3 regions of the Paenibacillus sp. FSL R5-0623 genome follow, and region 2 is predicted to be linked to each of the others. Evidence: a T-box and tRNA genes for the amino acid it is inferred to sense, from the RefSeq annotation. Region 2 holds a T-box; the other regions hold tRNA genes.
What was found. The T-box of region 2 lies ahead of ileS (isoleucine--tRNA ligase). A T-box ahead of a tRNA ligase gene usually reads a tRNA of that ligase, here a tRNA-Ile.

Region 1 (6,554 bases), 2.6 Mb from region 2:
CGCGTGAGTGATGAAGGTTTTCGGATCGTAAAGCTCTGTTGCCAGGGAAGAACGCTTGGGAGAGTAACTGCTCTCAAGGTGACGGTACCTGAGAAGAAAGCCCCGGCTAACTACGTGCCAGCAGCCGCGGTAATACGTAGGGGGCAAGCGTTGTCCGGAATTATTGGGCGTAAAGCGCGCGCAGGCGGTCATTTAAGTCTGGTGTTTAATCCCGGGGCTCAACCCCGGATCGCACTGGAAACTGGGTGACTTGAGTGCAGAAGAGGAGAGTGGAATTCCACGTGTAGCGGTGAAATGCGTAGATATGTGGAGGAACACCAGTGGCGAAGGCGACTCTCTGGGCTGTAACTGACGCTGAGGCGCGAAAGCGTGGGGAGCAAACAGGATTAGATACCCTGGTAGTCCACGCCGTAAACGATGAGTGCTAGGTGTTAGGGGTTTCGATACCCTTGGTGCCGAAGTTAACACATTAAGCACTCCGCCTGGGGAGTACGGTCGCAAGACTGAAACTCAAAGGAATTGACGGGGACCCGCACAAGCAGTGGAGTATGTGGTTTAATTCGAAGCAACGCGAAGAACCTTACCAGGTCTTGACATCCCTCTGACCGGTACAGAGATGTACCTTTCCTTCGGGACAGAGGAGACAGGTGGTGCATGGTTGTCGTCAGCTCGTGTCGTGAGATGTTGGGTTAAGTCCCGCAACGAGCGCAACCCTTATATTTAGTTGCCAGCACTTCGGGTGGGCACTCTAGATAGACTGCCGGTGACAAACCGGAGGAAGGTGGGGATGACGTCAAATCATCATGCCCCTTATGACCTGGGCTACACACGTACTACAATGGCCGGTACAACGGGCTGCGAAATCGCGAGATGGAGCCAATCCCAACAAAGCCGGTCTCAGTTCGGATTGCAGGCTGCAACTCGCCTGCATGAAGTCGGAATTGCTAGTAATCGCGGATCAGCATGCCGCGGTGAATACGTTCCCGGGTCTTGTACACACCGCCCGTCACACCACGAGAGTTTATAACACCCGAAGTCGGTGGGGTAACCGCAAGGAGCCAGCCGCCGAAGGTGGGATAGATGATTGGGGTGAAGTCGTAACAAGGTAGCCGTATCGGAAGGTGCGGCTGGATCACCTCCTTTCTATGGAGAATCGTTTCCTGCAACGGAAACATTCAAATACGCAGGTTCTTAGAACCTGCAACAGCGATTCATTTCGGTCCGTCACTTCGGTGTGGATGAAATGAAGAGCATAAACTACTCACTCGTTGTTCGGTTTTGAGAGCTCAAACTCTCAAAACAGCTTGCTTTTGCATGGAGCTTGTTCTTTGAAAACTAGATATCGAAACGAAACAAACGCGAATTAGAACATTCCTTTTTAGCTGAACTTGTGTTAAACAAGTTTCAATAAAAACGGTAGATTGCTGGAGCGAGTGATCGAAATGGAGCGACTTTTGGATTTGGACGTAGTCCAAACCAAGCGGAGCGACAGCTCGAACACGAGCGCAATGGTTAAGCTACTAAGAGCACACGGAGGATGCCTAGGCGCTAGGAGCCGATGAAGGACGTGGCGAACAACGAAACTGCCTCGGGGAGCTGTAAGCAAGCTTTGATCCGGGGGTGTCCGAATGGGGAAACCCAGCTGGGGTAATTTCCAGTTACTCATAACTGAATACATAGGTTATGTAGAGGCATACCAGGGGAACTGAAACATCTAAGTACCCTGAGGAAGAGAAAACAATAGTGATTCCGTCAGTAGCGGCGAGCGAACGCGGAGAAGCCCAAACCAGAGAGCTTGCTCTTTGGGGTTGTGGGACGTCTCACATGGAGTTACAAAGGAACCGGTTAAGCGAAGAGGTCTGGAAAGGCCCGCCAAAGAAGGTAAAAGCCCTGTAGTTGAAAGTCTGTTCCCTCCGAGACGGATCCCGAGTAGTGCGGGGCACGTGAAACCCCGTATGAATCCGGCAGGACCATCTGCCAAGGCTAAATACTTCCTAGCGACCGATAGTGAAGCAGTACCGTGAGGGAAAGGTGAAAAGCACCCCGGAAGGGGAGTGAAATAGAACCTGAAACCGTGTGCTTACAAAAAGTCAGAGCCCGTTTTAGGGGTGATGGCGTGCCTTTTGTAGAATGAACCGGCGAGTTACGTTCCCGTGCAAGGTTAAGGTGAAGAGCCGGAGCCGCAGCGAAAGCGAGTCTGAATAGGGCGACATAGTACGTGGACGTAGACCCGAAACCGGGTGATCTACCCCTGTCCAGGGTGAAGGTGCGGTAACACGCACTGGAGGCCCGAACCCACGCATGTTGAAAAATGCGGGGATGAGGTGGGGGTAGCGGAGAAATTCCAATCGAACTCGGAGATAGCTGGTTCTCCCCGAAATAGCTTTAGGGCTAGCCTCGGAAAACAGAGTCGTGGAGGTAGAGCACTGATTGGGTGCGGGGCCCGCAAGGGTTACCAAGCTCAGTCAAACTCCGAATGCCATAGACTTACTTCCGGGAGTCAGACAGTGAGTGCTAAGATCCATTGTCAAAAGGGAAACAGCCCAGACCATCAGCTAAGGTCCCCAAGTGTGTGTTAAGTGGGAAAGGATGTGGAGTTGCACAGACAACCAGGATGTTGGCTTAGAAGCAGCCACCATTGAAAGAGTGCGTAATAGCTCACTGGTCGAGTGACTCTGCGCCGAAAATGTAACGGGGCTAAACACACCACCGAAGCTATGGCTTGATGCTTTGCATCAGGGGTAGGGGAGCGTTGTATAAGGGTTGAAGGTGTACCGTAAGGAGCGCTGGACATTATACAAGTGAGAATGCCGGTATGAGTAACGAAAAGATCAGTGAGAATCTGATCCGCCGAAAGCCTAAGGGTTCCTGAGGAAGGCTCGTCCGCTCAGGGTAAGTCGGGACCTAAGGCGAGGCCGAAAGGCGTAGTCGAAGGACAACAGGTCGAAATTCCTGTACCACCGTAAGCCGTTATGAGCAATGGGGGGACGCAGTAGGGTAGTGACGCGGACTGATGGATGTCCGTCTAAGCAGTGAGGCTGATGTGTAGGCAAATCCGCACATTGTAAGGCTGAGCTGTGATGGGGAGCGAAAATTACAGTAGCGAAGGTCATGATCTCACACTGCCAAGAAAAGCCTCTAGCCAGGTGATGGTGCCCGTACCGCAAACCGACACAGGTAGGCGAGAAGAGTATTCTAAGGCGCGCGGAAGAACTCTCGTTAAGGAACTCGGCAAAATGACCCCGTAACTTCGGGAGAAGGGGTGCCCCGGTAGTGTGAATAGCACGAGGGGGCCGCAGTGAAAAGGCCCAAGCGACTGTTTAGCAAAAACACAGGTCTGTGCGAAGCCGTAAGGCGAAGTATACGGGCTGACGCCTGCCCGGTGCTGGAAGGTTAAGGGGAGTGGTTAGGGAGTAATCCCGAAGCTGTGAACCGAAGCCCCAGTAAACGGCGGCCGTAACTATAACGGTCCTAAGGTAGCGAAATTCCTTGTCAGGTAAATTCTGACCCGCACGAATGGCGTAACGACTTGGGCGCTGTCTCAACGAGAGATCCGGTGAAATTTTAATACCTGTGAAGATGCAGGTTACCCGCGACAAGACGGAAAGACCCCATGGAGCTTTACTGCAGCTTGATATTGAATTTGGGTACGATCTGTACAGGATAGGTGGGAGCCTTTGAAGCATGAGCGCCAGCTTGTGTGGAGGCAACGTTGGGATACCACCCTGATCGTATCTAGGTTCTAACCTGGTACCGTAATCCGGTGCGGGGACAGTGTCAGGTGGGCAGTTTGACTGGGGCGGTCGCCTCCTAAAGAGTAACGGAGGCGCCCAAAGGTTCCCTCAGAATGGTTGGAAATCATTCGAAGAGTGCAAAGGCATAAGGGAGCTTGACTGCGAGACCTACAAGTCGAGCAGGGACGAAAGTCGGGCTTAGTGATCCGGTGGTACCGCATGGAAGGGCCATCGCTCAACGGATAAAAGCTACCCTGGGGATAACAGGCTTATCTCCCCCAAGAGTCCACATCGACGGGGAGGTTTGGCACCTCGATGTCGGCTCATCGCATCCTGGGGCTGAAGTAGGTCCCAAGGGTTGGGCTGTTCGCCCATTAAAGCGGTACGCGAGCTGGGTTCAGAACGTCGTGAGACAGTTCGGTCCCTATCTGTCGTGGGCGTAGGAAATTTGAGAGGAGCTGTCCTTAGTACGAGAGGACCGGGATGGACGTACCGCTGGTGTACCAGTTGTTCCGCCAGGAGCACCGCTGGGTAGCTATGTACGGACGGGATAAACGCTGAAAGCATCTAAGCGTGAAGCCCCCCTCAAGATGAGATTTCCCAGTATGTAAGACCCCTTGAAGACGACGAGGTAGATAGGCTGGGGGTGGAAGTGCAGCAATGCATGGAGCTGACCAGTACTAATCGGTCGAGGGCTTATCCAATAGCAAGTGATAATTCGCATGTTTCGTTTCGAATCTAGTTTTCAGAGAACAACACTCTGAAATGTAAGCTACGCGTTTGGTGGCGATGGCGGAGGGGTTCCACACGTACCCATCCCGAACACGACCGTTAAGCCCTCTAGCGCCGATGGTACTTGGACCGCAGGGTCCTGGGAGAGTAGGACGCCGCCAAGCGAAACCCCACTGGGGTATTTTTTTTCGAAAATTGATAAGGGCCCTTAGCTCAGTTGGTTAGAGCGCACCTCTGATAAGGGTGAGGCCGGTGGTTCGAGTCCACCAGGGCCCATAGCAAGACCACAACAAGAAATACACCAGAGTATGGGGCCATAGCTCAGCTGGGAGAGCGCCTGCCTTGCAAGCAGGAGGTCAGCGGTTCGATCCCGCTTGGCTCCACCATTCCCTGATAGCTCAGTTGGTAGAGCACTCGACTGTTAATCGAGTTGTCACAGGTTCGAGCCCTGTTCGGGGAGCCAGTAAGGCCCGTTGGTCAAGGGGTTAAGACACCTCCCTTTCACGGAGGTAACAGGGGTTCGAATCCCCTACGGGTCATAGCTATATTTATAGCTTCAACAAGGGATGAGAATCCCAAAGGTTCGTCGGAGGATATACCTCGTTAGCAACTGCTTCGCAGTCTCGAACGAAGTGAGAGTATCCCCTACGGGTCATAATATGGAGGCTTAGCTCAGCTGGGAGAGCATCTGCCTTACAAGCAGAGGGTCGGGGGTTCGATCCCCTCAGCCTCCACCATAAAACTTTTATAACGACGCGGGGTGGAGCAGCCCGGTAGCTCGTCGGGCTCATAACCCGAAGGCCGCAGGTTCAAATCCTGCCCCCGCAATTAACTTTCCTTGAGAAAGTACTATGGAACCGTGGTGTAGTTGGCCTAACATGCCTGCCTGTCACGCAGGAGATCGCGGGTTCGAATCCCGTCGGTTCCGCCATTTTTTTAATGTAGTAAGGCTCGGTAGCTCAGTCGGTAGAGCAGAGGACTGAAAATCCTCGTGTCGGCGGTTCGATTCCGTCCCGAGCCACCATTTATAACACTATGTAATACGCCGGTGTAGCTCAACTGGTAGAGCAACTGACTTGTAATCAGTAGGTTGGGGGTTCAAGTCCTCTCGCCGGCACCATGTAATCCTGGAGGATTAGCGAAGCGGCCAAACGCATCAGACTGTAAATCTGCTCCCGTACGGGTTCGGTGGTTCGAATCCATCATCCTCCACCAGTTTTTCTATGAGTCATTAGCTCAGTTGGTAGAGCACCTGACTTTTAATCAGGGTGTCGAAGGTTCGAGCCCTTCATGACTCACCATTATATGCGCGTGTGGCGGAATTGGCAGACGCACTAGACTTAGGATCTAGCGTCTTTGACGTGGGGGTTCAAGTCCCTCCACGCGCATCCTTTATTTGCGGAAGTGGCTCAGCGGTAGAGCATCGCCTTGCCAAGGCGAGGGTCGCGGGTTCGATTCCCGTCTTCCGCTCCAATATTTTGCGCCCTTAGCTCAGCTGGATAGAGCGTTTGACTACGAATCAAAAGGCCGGGAGTTCGAATCTCTCAGGGCGCGCCATTATAACTTCATATTTTGCCGGCGTGGCGGAATGGCAGACGCGTTCGACTCAAAATCGAGTGGGAAACCGTGGAGGTTCGAGTCCTCTCGCCGGTATAGATAACGGGATGTAGCTCAGCTTGGTAGAGCACCTGGTTTGGGACCAGGGGGTCGCATGTTCAAATCGTGTCATCCCGATTGTTGTTATGCGGGTGTAGTTCAATGGTAGAACTTTAGCCTTCCAAGCTAATAGCGTGGGTTCGATTCCCATCACCCGCTTAAATATTGATAAGAAAGAGATGGTATTCACCGTCTCTTTCTTTTTTTGCATTCATAGGCATATTGATCATAATTGTATACAAAGATCACGGATTATATGGCTGATTAGCATATACCAGTAATCCCATCCTCATGATATATTTCCCCCCTTTTAAGTCTGTTCTTAGTCATTGTGGAAGATGTTTAAATGGAGAAGGTCTAACACATGTTCGAACACAAGAATATCTTTTCTTTACCGCATTTCATAAAAACGCTTACAAAAATAGCTTGCGT
Region 2 (6,554 bases):
ACATTAAGTCAAAGCTTTACATGAACGTTGGAGGATGCAATTCTGATCCTGCATTCCGTATACGTTGCCAAGGTTAGGCATCAACGATACGGCCCCTTGGGTGGTACCCATATGCTGCAAACCTTCTCTGGACGGGAAGGAACTTTAACAGGAGGTGGACAGCATGCCATTAACGCCGCTGGACATACACAACAAGGAATTTTCCCGACGTTTGCGCGGGTATGACGAGGATGAAGTCAATGAATTCCTGGATCAAGTCATCAAAGATTACGAAGGCGTCATTCGCGAGAACAAAGAGCTGAGTAATCAGTTGCTGTCCGTTCAGGAGAAACTGGATCATTTTTCTACAATTGAAGAGACGCTTAGCAAAACGATCATCATTGCGCAGGAAGCTGCTGATGATGTGAAGGGTAATGCGAAGAAAGAAGCGCAGTTGATCGTGAAGGAAGCAGAGAAAAATGCAGACCGGATCGTGAACGAATCGTTGGGCAAATCGCGCAAAATTGCTTTGGAAGTGGAAGAACTGAAAAAGCAGGCCTCGATTTATCGTGCCCGTTTCCGCACGCTTGTTGAAGCGCAGCTTGAACTGTTGACTCAGGATGGTTGGGAAGTGCTGGAGAGCCGGGAGCAGGAAGTGCGTGACCGTGAGCGGGAGATGAAAGAAATTTATTAGTCTGTCGCCTGGTTGACTTTTGTCTGCAAAGAGGCTATAACTATATTCATAATGAATAGTGATTCCATGACGGGTTCAGTACGTTATGATCTCATCCCTCAGAGAGTTGGTGGTTGGTGCAAACCAATGGATGAGTTATAGCCGAATATCTCCCCGGAGAAGTGACGCTGAAGCGGTGATTATGATTGCCGTGTGTAAGCCGAACCGTAAGCCGTACGTTATAACGGCACCCTGCAGTAGTTTAGCGGGGCATAAGCGCTGTTGATGACAGAGCATACCCAGGCTTGCCTGGATGTGGTTTGTGATGAACAGAATTAGGGTGGTAACGCGAGTATAGTCTCGTCCCTTTCCAGGGATGGGGCTTTTTTGTGTTCAAAAAAGGGCGAACGTCTATGAGGCCCGAAGGGACCTCAAGGAGAGAGCCACCCGCCGGGAGAGCGAAGCACCCGGCAACACCCGCCTCGCGGTAAGGCCATGCGGCGTTCACGCAGGGAACAGCCGCAAAATGGCCGCCACTACGCACATCCACCCCTCGCCCATAAGCGCCACCGATCTCCCACCGACAACCCATCCCGGGTGTCCAGAGGGCGGAGCGCCTATGGGGTCCCCCTTGGCAAGGGGGATTTAGGGGGATTGAAACGTTTTTTGTGAACGGTCCACAATCCAACCAAAGAAAGGGAAGATAATCATCATGCAACGAGTTGACGTCAAAGAGAAGGCACGTGCCAGAGAATTACGCGTGTTAGATAAATGGAAAACGGAGAACACATTCAAAAGATCCATCGAAAACCGTGAGGGCAAGCCAAACTTTGTATTTTATGAAGGGCCGCCTACAGCGAACGGTAAACCGCATATCGGTCACGTACTGGGACGCGTAATCAAGGATTTTGTTGGACGGTATAACACGATGAAGGGTTACCGTATTGTTCGTAAAGCAGGCTGGGATACACATGGTCTGCCTGTAGAGCTGGGTGTACAGAAGAAGCTTGGTATCTCCCACAAGTGGGAAATCGAAGATTACGGCGTGGAAAAATTCATTAACGAATGTAAAGCGAGCGTATTCGAGTACGAGCAACAATGGCGTGATCTGACAGAAGGTATCGGATATTGGACGGATATGGATAACCCATATATCACCCTTGATAACAACTACATCGAGAGTGTATGGAACATCCTGGCGACAATTCATGAGAAAGGTCTGTTGTATCGTGGTCACCGTGTGAGCCCGTATTGTCCTTCTTGTCAGACAACACTGAGTTCCCATGAAGTTGCACAAGGGTACAAAGACGTCAAAGACTTGAGCGCTACAGCGAAATTCAAACTGAATGACAGCGGAGAATTTGTACTGGCTTGGACGACAACACCTTGGACACTGCCTTCACACGTTGCACTTGCCGTGAATCCGGATATGGACTACTCCCGTGTTCGTCAAGGTGATGAAGTGTACATCATGGCAACCAATCTGGTTGAAAAAGTGATGAAAGATACCAAGGGTGAGTATGAGATCATCGGTGCACTGAAAGGTGCCGATCTGGTTGGCAAAACGTATGATCCTCCGTTCAACTACGTACAGGCTGAGAAAGCCAACATCATTCTGGGTGCAGGCTTTGTAACGGATGCAAGTGGTACGGGTATCGTACACATGGCTCCTGCCCATGGTGAAGATGACTACCGTGTATGCCGTGAGAATGGCATCAGCTTTGTGAACATGGTGGACTTGGAAGGTAAATTTGTCGCTGAAGTGACTGACTTTGCCGGACGTTTCGTGAAGGATTGTGATATTGATATCGTGCGATATCTGTCTGAGCATGGACGTTTGTTCAGCAAAGAAAAATATGAGCACAGCTATCCGTTCTGCTGGCGTTGTGATACACCGCTTCTGTACTATGCAATGGACAGCTGGTTTATCCAAACAACAGCCATCAAGGACCAATTGATTGCCAACAACAGTGAAGTGGATTGGTACCCGGGTCACGTTCGTGAAGGTCGCTTCGGGAAATTCCTTGAGGATCTGGTGGATTGGAACATCAGCCGTGATCGCTATTGGGGAACTCCGCTGAATATCTGGGTATGTGAGGAGACTGGCGAACAATTTGCTCCACACAGCATTGCAGAATTGCGTGCTCGTGCAGTAGGTGATGTGCCTGAGAATCTTGAATTGCATAAACCATATGTGGATGTCGTTAAAGTCATGAGCTCTTGTGGCAAATATGAAATGAAACGTACACCGGAAGTGATCGATGTCTGGTTCGACAGCGGCTCCATGCCGTTTGCCCAGCAACACTATCCATTTGAAAATAAAGAAGTATTTGAACAGCAGTATCCTGCGGATATGATCTGTGAAGGGATTGACCAGACACGTGGCTGGTTCTACAGCTTGTTGGCGGTTTCTACCCTTTTGACAGGCAAAGCGCCTTACAAAGCGGTTATGGCTACAGGACACGTTCTTGACGAGAACGGACAGAAGATGTCCAAATCCAAAGGTAACGTTATCGATCCTTGGGAAGTAATTGAAGAATACGGTACAGATGCATTCCGCTGGGCTTTATTGTCTGACAGTGCACCGTGGAACAGCAAACGTTTCTCCAAAGGTATCGTAGGGGAAGCAAAATCCAAAATGGTGGATACGCTGGTCAACACCCATGCATTCCTGACGCTTTATGCTACCATTGATGGATTTGATCCACAGGAGCACCCGTTCCAACTGTCCGCACACAAGCTGGATCGCTGGATTCTGTCGAGACTGAACAGCCTGATCCTGGTTGTAGAAAAAGCGTTGCTGGTTAACGACTATCTGAACTCTTCCAAAGCGATTGAAGCTTTTGTTGATGAACTGAGTAACTGGTATATCCGTCGTTCCCGTGACCGTTTCTGGGGAAGTGGCCTCACAGAGGATAAACTGGACGCTTACCGCACATTGACTGAGGTACTGGTGACTACTGCGAAGTTGGTTGCTCCGTTCACACCGATGCTGGCAGAAGACATCTATCTGAACCTTGCAACAGGTGAGAGTGTACACATGGAAGACTATCCTGTAGCCAATGAAGCGTTGATTGATGCAGGACTGGAACAGGATATGGAGACGGCTCGCCGCGTGGTTGAACTTGCCCGTAACGTTCGTAACGAAACAGGCATCAAGACACGTCAGCCACTGTCCGAATTGATCGTTTCTCTTGATAAAGGGTTTGACCTGGCAAGTTATGAAGAAATCATCAAGGAAGAGATCAATGTAAAAGGAATCCGTACGGAGCATAATGATGCGGAATTCGTTGACTTTACATTGAAGCTGAACCTGAAAGTTGCAGGTAAGAAATACGGTAAAAACGTAGGATTCCTGCAAAACTTCTTCAAGGGAATGTCTGCCGATGAGACACGTAAAGTGGTTTCGGAGGGTGTGCTGAATATCGTTTCTCCGGAAGGCGAGGAGCTGCAAGTGACGAACGAAGAATTATTGGTTGATAAACAGGCCAAATCAGGTTTTGCTTCAGCATCAGGTTACGGTCTGACGGTTGCACTCAATACCGAAATCACGCCAGCATTGGAACAGGAAGGCTGGGTCCGTGAAGTAGTTCGGGCTGTGCAGGATACCCGGAAACGACTGGACTTGCCGATTGAGAAAAGAGTACGTTTGACGCTGGATGTGGATGCATCCCTTCAGGAAGCTATTCAGGCGTTTGATGATGTGTTGCGTGAAAATGTTCTCGTAACCGAAGTTACATTTGGCTCGAATGAGTCCATGGAACGTGTTGAAGCCGGAGGTAAATCGATCGGTATTTACATCGAAGCGTAATTCGGAGCATGTCCCATCCAATTAAGACAGAATATAGAGCATAAACAAACGAGCCGCAGAGGCAGGGACATATTCCCTGGTTCTGGGCTCGTTTGTTTTTTAGGCAAAAAGGCAATGATTCTATAGTGCAGTCAATCTATATTGATCAAAGGAACTGACCAAAACATGAGCGAACATGACAAGCAAACATCATCCACTTCACAACAATCAACATCAGATAATCTGAATTCCCATGACAAAATTGAAGAGTTACATACCCTGACGAACCGTCTGGCGAATGAACTGGAACGTTCACGAATTGCGCAATACACAGAATTGCTGAATAGGCCATGGAAATTGATTGGACTTAACCTGTTGTCAGGAGCCGCACGAGGTGTGGGGATCGCGATTGGTTTCACCTTTTTCGCAGCAACGATCATTTACGTTTTGCAGCTACTTGGGGCGCTCAATCTTCCCATTGTTGGAGACTACATCGCTGATATTGTGCGCATTGTCCAGCGTCAGCTTGATATGAACACCTATTAAGCGATTAAAGGTGAAGGATATCAAAGTGCATTTAGTACATGTCATCCGTCTCCATATCCGGTTCTAACAGACCCTCGCCTTCACGGTTCTCCAGGTACTGGCGATATTGCCGATTGCGCACGATGGAGACGTCATGACCATAGATGTCTGTTGCAACAAAGCTTTCGTACGCTTCAACGCAGCCTTCCACTTCATCGGTTGCTTCAATCGCCATAACATCATAGCTGTCGATATCACGTCCTTCAGCCATGGCTGGTGAGTTCGATGTGCCCCAGCTCTCAACGATCTGCCAGGCATCCTCGCCATCGAAGCCATTTTGGTCATCACGTTCGTCCAGACTGGTTCGACCAAATGCCGGGGCAAGGAATTCTTCCTCTACAGGACGGTTTTCGGAGACAACGGTTTCCGGTTGATGTTTTTTGCAGTATTTGGTGTAGGGAACAGCTTCCATGCGTTCATAAGGGATGGGTTGCTGGCAGACCGCACATGTACCGTAATGTCCTTCTTCGATGGAGTGCAGTGCAGAATCGATACGTTCCAATTGGAATTCATCATGTTCCAGCAGGGAAATATCTTTCTCGCGTTCATACACCTCTGTAGCTATGTCGCCAGGATGGTTATCAATTGGTGATAATTCACCTGTCTGTAGTTTAAGGGAATCTCCAAGGCCGTAATGCTCGTTTTCCGAAAGTCTATGTTCAATATCGCGCTTATCAGACATCAGTTGGGAACGTAAAAATTGCAGTTGTTCGTTAGTAAAATGTGACATGATTTTCCCCTTTCTGCTTTCATGCTGTAATCCGGATTTTGACTCTATTGTAGGATGTGCCATTAAGGGCAAGATTACAGAAGGGAAATGTTATCGTTTTTGCCATAAGCGTTGCTGATATAGCGCGTCGTGGACGATTTCCAAACAGCTGTGCTACAATAAAACAAGTCTGGCGTAAGCCTGGTATCGTTTGGAAATGACAAGAACGGAGTGACAAACAAACGTGGTGTATTATATCCTCGCTTTTATCGTATTTTTATTGGATCAGGGAACCAAGTATCTGATTGCAACCCGGATGGAACTCAGAGAAGAAATTCCGGTCATCGGCAATTTCTTTGTCATCACATCACATCGTAACTCAGGAGCAGCTTTTGGCATTCTGCAAGACCAGCGTTGGTTCTTTATCGTGGTTACGTTGATTGTGGTCGTTGCCTTGATTTGGTATTTGCAAAAGGTAAAAGATACCCCGCACAAATTGCTGCCTGTGGCGCTTAGTTTGGTGCTTGGTGGAGCAATTGGCAACTTCCTTGACCGGGCATTGACCGGAGAAGTTGTAGATTTTGTACAACTTAACTTTGGAAGTTATACGTTTCCCATTTTTAACATCGCCGATTCGGCAATCTGCATCGGTGTAGCGTTAATCATTGTGGAGACGTTGCTTGAAGGACGGCGCGAAAAAGCAGCCGCGAAGATTGAAGGGAATGAACATCATGAGTAATCCGAATAAGGAACAGATTAACGACGAAGAACTAATGAATGGCAATGAACGTATGGAATGGACCGTTGCTGCTGAACAT
Region 3 (6,554 bases), 2.6 Mb from region 2:
GGTAGCGGAGAAATTCCAATCGAACTCGGAGATAGCTGGTTCTCCCCGAAATAGCTTTAGGGCTAGCCTCGGAAAACAGAGTCGTGGAGGTAGAGCACTGATTGGGTGCGGGGCCCGCAAGGGTTACCAAGCTCAGTCAAACTCCGAATGCCATAGACTTACTTCCGGGAGTCAGACAGTGAGTGCTAAGATCCATTGTCAAAAGGGAAACAGCCCAGACCATCAGCTAAGGTCCCCAAGTGTGTGTTAAGTGGGAAAGGATGTGGAGTTGCACAGACAACCAGGATGTTGGCTTAGAAGCAGCCACCATTGAAAGAGTGCGTAATAGCTCACTGGTCGAGTGACTCTGCGCCGAAAATGTAACGGGGCTAAACACACCACCGAAGCTATGGCTTGATGCTTTGCATCAGGGGTAGGGGAGCGTTGTATAAGGGTTGAAGGTGTACCGTAAGGAGCGCTGGACATTATACAAGTGAGAATGCCGGTATGAGTAACGAAAAGATCAGTGAGAATCTGATCCGCCGAAAGCCTAAGGGTTCCTGAGGAAGGCTCGTCCGCTCAGGGTAAGTCGGGACCTAAGGCGAGGCCGAAAGGCGTAGTCGAAGGACAACAGGTCGAAATTCCTGTACCACCGTAAGCCGTTATGAGCAATGGGGGGACGCAGTAGGGTAGTGACGCGGACTGATGGATGTCCGTCTAAGCAGTAAGGCTGATGTGTAGGCAAATCCGCACATTGTAAGGCTGAGCTGTGATGGGGAGCGAAAATTATAGTAGCGAAGGTCATGATCTCACACTGCCAAGAAAAGCCTCTAGCCAGGTGATGGTGCCCGTACCGCAAACCGACACAGGTAGGCGAGAAGAGTATTCTAAGGCGCGCGGAAGAACTCTCGTTAAGGAACTCGGCAAAATGACCCCGTAACTTCGGGAGAAGGGGTGCCCCGGTAGTGTGAATAGCACGAGGGGGCCGCAGTGAAAAGGCCCAAGCGACTGTTTAGCAAAAACACAGGTCTGTGCGAAGCCGTAAGGCGAAGTATACGGGCTGACGCCTGCCCGGTGCTGGAAGGTTAAGGGGAGTGGTTAGGGAGTAATCCCGAAGCTGTGAACCGAAGCCCCAGTAAACGGCGGCCGTAACTATAACGGTCCTAAGGTAGCGAAATTCCTTGTCAGGTAAATTCTGACCCGCACGAATGGCGTAACGACTTGGGCGCTGTCTCAACGAGAGATCCGGTGAAATTTTAATACCTGTGAAGATGCAGGTTACCCGCGACAAGACGGAAAGACCCCATGGAGCTTTACTGCAGCTTGATATTGAATTTGGGTACGATCTGTACAGGATAGGTGGGAGCCTTTGAAGCATGAGCGCCAGCTTGTGTGGAGGCAACGTTGGGATACCACCCTGATCGTATCTAGGTTCTAACCTGGTACCGTAATCCGGTGCGGGGACAGTGTCAGGTGGGCAGTTTGACTGGGGCGGTCGCCTCCTAAAGAGTAACGGAGGCGCCCAAAGGTTCCCTCAGAATGGTTGGAAATCATTCGAAGAGTGCAAAGGCATAAGGGAGCTTGACTGCGAGACCTACAAGTCGAGCAGGGACGAAAGTCGGGCTTAGTGATCCGGTGGTACCGCATGGAAGGGCCATCGCTCAACGGATAAAAGCTACCCTGGGGATAACAGGCTTATCTCCCCCAAGAGTCCACATCGACGGGGAGGTTTGGCACCTCGATGTCGGCTCATCGCATCCTGGGGCTGAAGTAGGTCCCAAGGGTTGGGCTGTTCGCCCATTAAAGCGGTACGCGAGCTGGGTTCAGAACGTCGTGAGACAGTTCGGTCCCTATCTGTCGTGGGCGTAGGAAATTTGAGAGGAGCTGTCCTTAGTACGAGAGGACCGGGATGGACGTACCGCTGGTGTACCAGTTGTTCCGCCAGGAGCACCGCTGGGTAGCTATGTACGGACGGGATAAACGCTGAAAGCATCTAAGCGTGAAGCCCCCCTCAAGATGAGATTTCCCAGTATGTAAGACCCCTTGAAGACGACGAGGTAGATAGGCTGGGGGTGGAAGTGCAGCAATGCATGGAGCTGACCAGTACTAATCGGTCGAGGGCTTATCCAATTAGCAAGTGATAATTCGCATGTTTCGTTTCGAATCTAGTTTTCAGAGAACAACTCTGAAATGTAAGCTACGCGTTTGGTGGCGATGGCGGAGGGGTTCCACACGTACCCATCCCGAACACGACCGTTAAGCCCTCTAGCGCCGATGGTACTTGGACCGCAGGGTCCTGGGAGAGTAGGACGCCGCCAAGCGATTTCCCTTTGGGGTATTTTTTTGCCCCCCTTGCAAAGGAATAAGGGATATATATTAGGGCCCTTAGCTCAGTTGGTTAGAGCGCACCTCTGATAAGGGTGAGGCCGGTGGTTCGAGTCCACCAGGGCCCATAGCAAGACCACAACAAGAAATACACAGTGTATGGGGCCATAGCTCAGCTGGGAGAGCGCCTGCCTTGCAAGCAGGAGGTCAGCGGTTCGATCCCGCTTGGCTCCACCATTCCCTGATAGCTCAGTTGGTAGAGCACTCGACTGTTAATCGAGTTGTCACAGGTTCGAGCCCTGTTCGGGGAGCCATATGGAGAGGTGTCCGAGCTGGCCGAAGGAGCACGATTGGAAATCGTGTAGGCGTCACAAGCGTCTCGAGGGTTCGAATCCCTCTCTCTCCGCCAGATAATTTTTTAGCATGGCCCGTTGGTCAAGGGGTTAAGACACCTCCCTTTCACGGAGGTAACAGGGGTTCGAATCCCCTACGGGTCATAATATGGAGGCTTAGCTCAGCTGGGAGAGCATCTGCCTTACAAGCAGAGGGTCGGGGGTTCGATCCCCTCAGCCTCCACCATAATACTTTTATAACGACGCGGGGTGGAGCAGCCCGGTAGCTCGTCGGGCTCATAACCCGAAGGCCGCAGGTTCAAATCCTGCCCCCGCAATTAACTTTCCTTGAGAAAGTACTATGGAACCGTGGTGTAGTTGGCCTAACATGCCTGCCTGTCACGCAGGAGATCGCGGGTTCGAATCCCGTCGGTTCCGCCATTTTTAATTGAATATACACCGTGCCGGTGTAGCTCAACTGGTAGAGCAACTGACTTGTAATCAGTAGGTTGGGGGTTCAAGTCCTCTCGCCGGCACCATTTTTAGTATTTACATCTGAATTTGTGATAGAATGTATATTACAGATGCAGTTGCTAATACTAAGATACTCTTAGTGGATGAATGGCTTACTCTATGGCGGTCGTGGCGAAGTGGTTAACGCACCGGTTTGTGGATCCGGCATTCGGGGGTTCAATTCCCCTCGATCGCCCCATGATTTTTTTAATGGGGATTAGCCAAGCGGTAAGGCAACGGACTTTGACTCCGTCATGCATAGGTTCAAATCCTATATCCCCAGCCAATTCATTACGAGTCATTAGCTCAGTTGGTAGAGCACCTGACTTTTAATCAGGGTGTCGAAGGTTCGAGCCCTTCATGACTCACCATTATATTTTGCGGTCGTGGCGGAATTGGCAGACGCGCACGGTTCAGGTCCGTGTGGGCTAACCCCCCGTGGAGGTTCGAGTCCTCTCGACCGCACCATATGTTTTGCGGAAGTGGCTCAGCGGTAGAGCATCGCCTTGCCAAGGCGAGGGTCGCGGGTTCGATTCCCGTCTTCCGCTCCAATATTTGCGCCCTTAGCTCAGCTGGATAGAGCGTTTGACTACGAATCAAAAGGCCGGGAGTTCGAATCTCTCAGGGCGCGCCATTATTCTCATAAGTATCGGGATGTAGCTCAGCTTGGTAGAGCACCTGGTTTGGGACCAGGGGGTCGCATGTTCAAATCGTGTCATCCCGATTTTTTTTATTTGCGGGTGTAGTTCAATGGTAGAACTTTAGCCTTCCAAGCTAATAGCGTGGGTTCGATTCCCATCACCCGCTTCCTAGTGACATATAGAAAAGCCTTTGCTTATAGCAAGGGCTTTTTTTGTGTTAAAAAGAATAAGCGTGATCTATATAAAATAGGGTCAATTGTCATTTGATTAAGGACAAAATCTTTGTTTAAATAAATAGAACAATTCGTATCTGATTAACCTTGTTTTTTAAAGGAGGACAAACAGTAATGAAAAGAGCTCTGGTCATTGGCGGAAACGGAACGTTTGCCAAAGCGGCAGCGTTTGAGTTGCCACGAGGCATTCGTTTGAATTCAGTTAGTCCTAATCTGTTTGTAGAGTCGGCAGAGAAATATAAGGATTTCTTTATTGGATTTAATCCTATACCTGTAGAGAAAGTGGCTAATACGTTTATCCAGAGTGCACTTGGGATCGAAACAGCCCAAAACTTTAAAATATATTAAAAGCCTGATGTGAATGCAGAATTACTGGAATGAAGAATTGCTGAATGAGACCATTCGGAATATAAAATATAAAGGAGATTCACCGAAAATCCGGTGAATCTCCTTTTGTTTGCTGTGGATTAAACAGAGTTTGTTTATTATTATGAAGCAGGTAGTCCAAGAACTTCGAGCATTTCATTACGTTTGAGCGATTCGGCAATGGGGCCGTCAATGAGCCATTTCTTAGCATTGAGGACATAGACATGACCATTTTGGACAGCGGGTAGGCTTTTCCATACTTGGAGTTGCTGGATTTCGTTAAGTTCATCTTTTGTTTTTTGCAACGCTTGAGCTGACCCATCTGAGCTAATGGACACGATAAACAGATAGTCTGCTTTGATTTCAGGCAAAAGCTCAACCGAGATACTGGCATTCATCCGATCCGGATTCTCGGCCTCAAGTTTGGTAACGAGAGCATCGGGAGTGAATCCAATTTCATAACCCGCTCCTACATAACTGGAAGCTGGGAATGGCGTGGATGGAATGGATGAGAAGAACAAACGCATATCTTTCTCTTCCAGGCGCAGGAATGCAGCTGTAGGTTTGGTCTTGGTGGTATCGGCTGCGAGCTTCTGAGCTTCAGTTACCTGATCTTTATTTTTTTGTAAAAGCTGTTCAGCCCGCTCTTCAACATCCAGTGCAGCAGCTACCTGCATGATAGATTCCTGCCAATTACGGCGATCATAAGTGATCGTTGGCGCGATCTTCTCGAGTTGTTCGAGAATTTTGGCATCCAAACTGGCATTGGCAATAATAAGATCCGGATTGGCGCTGACTACAGCTTCAAAATTGACACTTTCATTAATGGGTTCGACAGCCACGCCTTGGGCTTCAAGTTGCTCATTCAGGTAATCTTGCCGGCCAATAGGTGTAGCAAGTACCAGTGGTACCTCCAAGGAGAGGAGAATGTCCTCCATATTAATGGACACAATCCGTTCAGGATGTACCGGGATTTCTGAGCTGCCACTGGCGCTCTCCACCGTCTTGGTAGCTGATTCAGTGGATAAGTCACCAACTGTCCCCGCAGCTGATTTCACGCCATCCGCAGATGGCTGCGAAGTGCTTGCAGGTGTCTGTCCACACGCAACAAGTAACATGGCGAGTATGACCAGTATCCCCGTTATTTTGACATAATGCTGTTTGTACATTGTAATCCCCCTGTGTTTCTATTGATATTGATTCTCAGTACACTTTATATTGTAGCGGTCTCATGTTGGGGGAGACATAGCCTTCTGTGCTATCCGGTCATGGATTAATGTGCTGAAGTCCCACCAAAAAGTTTCAGGGCTTCATCGATGATCTGATCATGGGCATACGGTGAATAATCCAACCAAGGCATTTCATCTAGCAGATATACATACTGGTTCTGCACGGGCCTCAATTCTTGCCATAGCTGAGTATGTTGTAGATTATGCCAGCGCTGCTGGGATTCCGGGTCCTGGTCCACAATCAGTAACATGCGATCTCCTGTTATATGAGGCAACTCCTGTTCATCCAATGCACGATACACTTGCCCTGGAAGCAGATCGTGTGAAGGGGACACGCCCAGGTCGTTATATAGAACAGCGCCCCCATTGCGTCGCCCGTAGATTAACAGATGACCCATCATGATATGAATGATGGAGACCGTATCCTTACCGATTAAATGAGTAAGCTGCTCTTTGGCATGGATTACCTTGTCATCATACTGCTCCAACCATTGCTGAGCATCTTGTTGCTCTCCCACAATGGTGGCAACTTGTAAGAAATGTTCCCGCCAGCTCAATTCTTTCCATGGAATAACGATGGTAGGTGCAATTCGCTGTAGCGTTCTTTTTAACGTATGGGCTTCGTACTCATTACAGAGTATGAGGTCCGGGCTCGCTTGCATCAACAACTCAACGTTGGTTTGCCAGATATGAGGATTCATGCGTTTGCTACGTCCCAGATGATAAGGGATATTGGAGAAAAACAGATTCCTGTGTTGATCCCGTCGGTTATCGATCAATGCCGCATGGGGAATGATCTGTAATGCCAGCAGATGGCCGGTGGTTCCGAAGGAAAGGGCAGCGATTTTACTGCGCTTTTGCCGTTGATAGGTGGAGGGAGACACGCCAACATATTTTTTGAATTTGCGGCTAAAGTAAAACTCGTCCTGAAAACCA

Region 1: it encodes a tRNA-Ile, which carries the amino acid that the T-box ahead of ileS (isoleucine--tRNA ligase) is inferred to sense. The anticodon was not compared.
Region 3: it encodes a tRNA-Ile, which carries the amino acid that the T-box ahead of ileS (isoleucine--tRNA ligase) is inferred to sense. The anticodon was not compared.

What each region holds. Positions count from the first base shown of each region.
Region 1 is NZ_CP150233.1:316,990-323,543, forward strand. It holds rRNA gene MKY92_RS01410 (16S ribosomal RNA) at 1-1,143, shown strand, start outside; rRNA gene MKY92_RS01415 (23S ribosomal RNA) at 1,511-4,438, shown strand; rRNA gene rrf (5S ribosomal RNA) at 4,514-4,630, shown strand; tRNA gene MKY92_RS01425 (tRNA-Ile) at 4,669-4,742, shown strand; tRNA gene MKY92_RS01430 (tRNA-Ala) at 4,777-4,852, shown strand; tRNA gene MKY92_RS01435 (tRNA-Asn) at 4,854-4,929, shown strand; tRNA gene MKY92_RS01440 (tRNA-Glu) at 4,934-5,005, shown strand; tRNA gene MKY92_RS01445 (tRNA-Val) at 5,128-5,203, shown strand; tRNA gene MKY92_RS01450 (tRNA-Met) at 5,221-5,294, shown strand; tRNA gene MKY92_RS01455 (tRNA-Asp) at 5,320-5,397, shown strand; tRNA gene MKY92_RS01460 (tRNA-Phe) at 5,415-5,490, shown strand; tRNA gene MKY92_RS01465 (tRNA-Thr) at 5,511-5,586, shown strand; tRNA gene MKY92_RS01470 (tRNA-Tyr) at 5,596-5,681, shown strand; tRNA gene MKY92_RS01475 (tRNA-Lys) at 5,692-5,767, shown strand; tRNA gene MKY92_RS01480 (tRNA-Leu) at 5,774-5,854, shown strand; tRNA gene MKY92_RS01485 (tRNA-Gly) at 5,865-5,939, shown strand; tRNA gene MKY92_RS01490 (tRNA-Arg) at 5,947-6,023, shown strand; tRNA gene MKY92_RS01495 (tRNA-Leu) at 6,041-6,119, shown strand; tRNA gene MKY92_RS01500 (tRNA-Pro) at 6,127-6,200, shown strand; tRNA gene MKY92_RS01505 (tRNA-Gly) at 6,211-6,281, shown strand.
Region 2 is NZ_CP150233.1:4,701,303-4,707,856, reverse strand. It holds gene MKY92_RS20695 (DivIVA domain-containing protein) at 164-673, shown strand; T-box leader at 731-1,023, shown strand; gene ileS (isoleucine--tRNA ligase) at 1,365-4,463, shown strand; gene MKY92_RS20685 (DUF5665 domain-containing protein) at 4,629-4,988, shown strand; gene MKY92_RS20680 (TraR/DksA C4-type zinc finger protein) at 5,020-5,757, opposite strand; gene lspA (signal peptidase II) at 5,981-6,475, shown strand; gene MKY92_RS20670 (RluA family pseudouridine synthase) at 6,459-6,554, shown strand, end outside.
Region 3 is NZ_CP150233.1:358,191-364,744, forward strand. It holds rRNA gene MKY92_RS01675 (23S ribosomal RNA) at 1-2,109, shown strand, start outside; rRNA gene rrf (5S ribosomal RNA) at 2,184-2,300, shown strand; tRNA gene MKY92_RS01685 (tRNA-Ile) at 2,359-2,432, shown strand; tRNA gene MKY92_RS01690 (tRNA-Ala) at 2,466-2,541, shown strand; tRNA gene MKY92_RS01695 (tRNA-Asn) at 2,543-2,618, shown strand; tRNA gene MKY92_RS01700 (tRNA-Ser) at 2,622-2,713, shown strand; tRNA gene MKY92_RS01705 (tRNA-Glu) at 2,730-2,801, shown strand; tRNA gene MKY92_RS01710 (tRNA-Val) at 2,808-2,883, shown strand; tRNA gene MKY92_RS01715 (tRNA-Met) at 2,901-2,974, shown strand; tRNA gene MKY92_RS01720 (tRNA-Asp) at 3,000-3,077, shown strand; tRNA gene MKY92_RS01725 (tRNA-Thr) at 3,100-3,175, shown strand; tRNA gene MKY92_RS01730 (tRNA-His) at 3,273-3,348, shown strand; tRNA gene MKY92_RS01735 (tRNA-Gln) at 3,361-3,435, shown strand; tRNA gene MKY92_RS01740 (tRNA-Lys) at 3,445-3,520, shown strand; tRNA gene MKY92_RS01745 (tRNA-Leu) at 3,530-3,617, shown strand; tRNA gene MKY92_RS01750 (tRNA-Gly) at 3,626-3,700, shown strand; tRNA gene MKY92_RS01755 (tRNA-Arg) at 3,707-3,783, shown strand; tRNA gene MKY92_RS01760 (tRNA-Pro) at 3,800-3,873, shown strand; tRNA gene MKY92_RS01765 (tRNA-Gly) at 3,886-3,956, shown strand; gene MKY92_RS01770 (hypothetical protein) at 4,138-4,371, shown strand; gene MKY92_RS01775 (ABC transporter substrate-binding protein) at 4,512-5,558, opposite strand; gene MKY92_RS01780 (AraC family transcriptional regulator) at 5,663-6,554, opposite strand, start outside.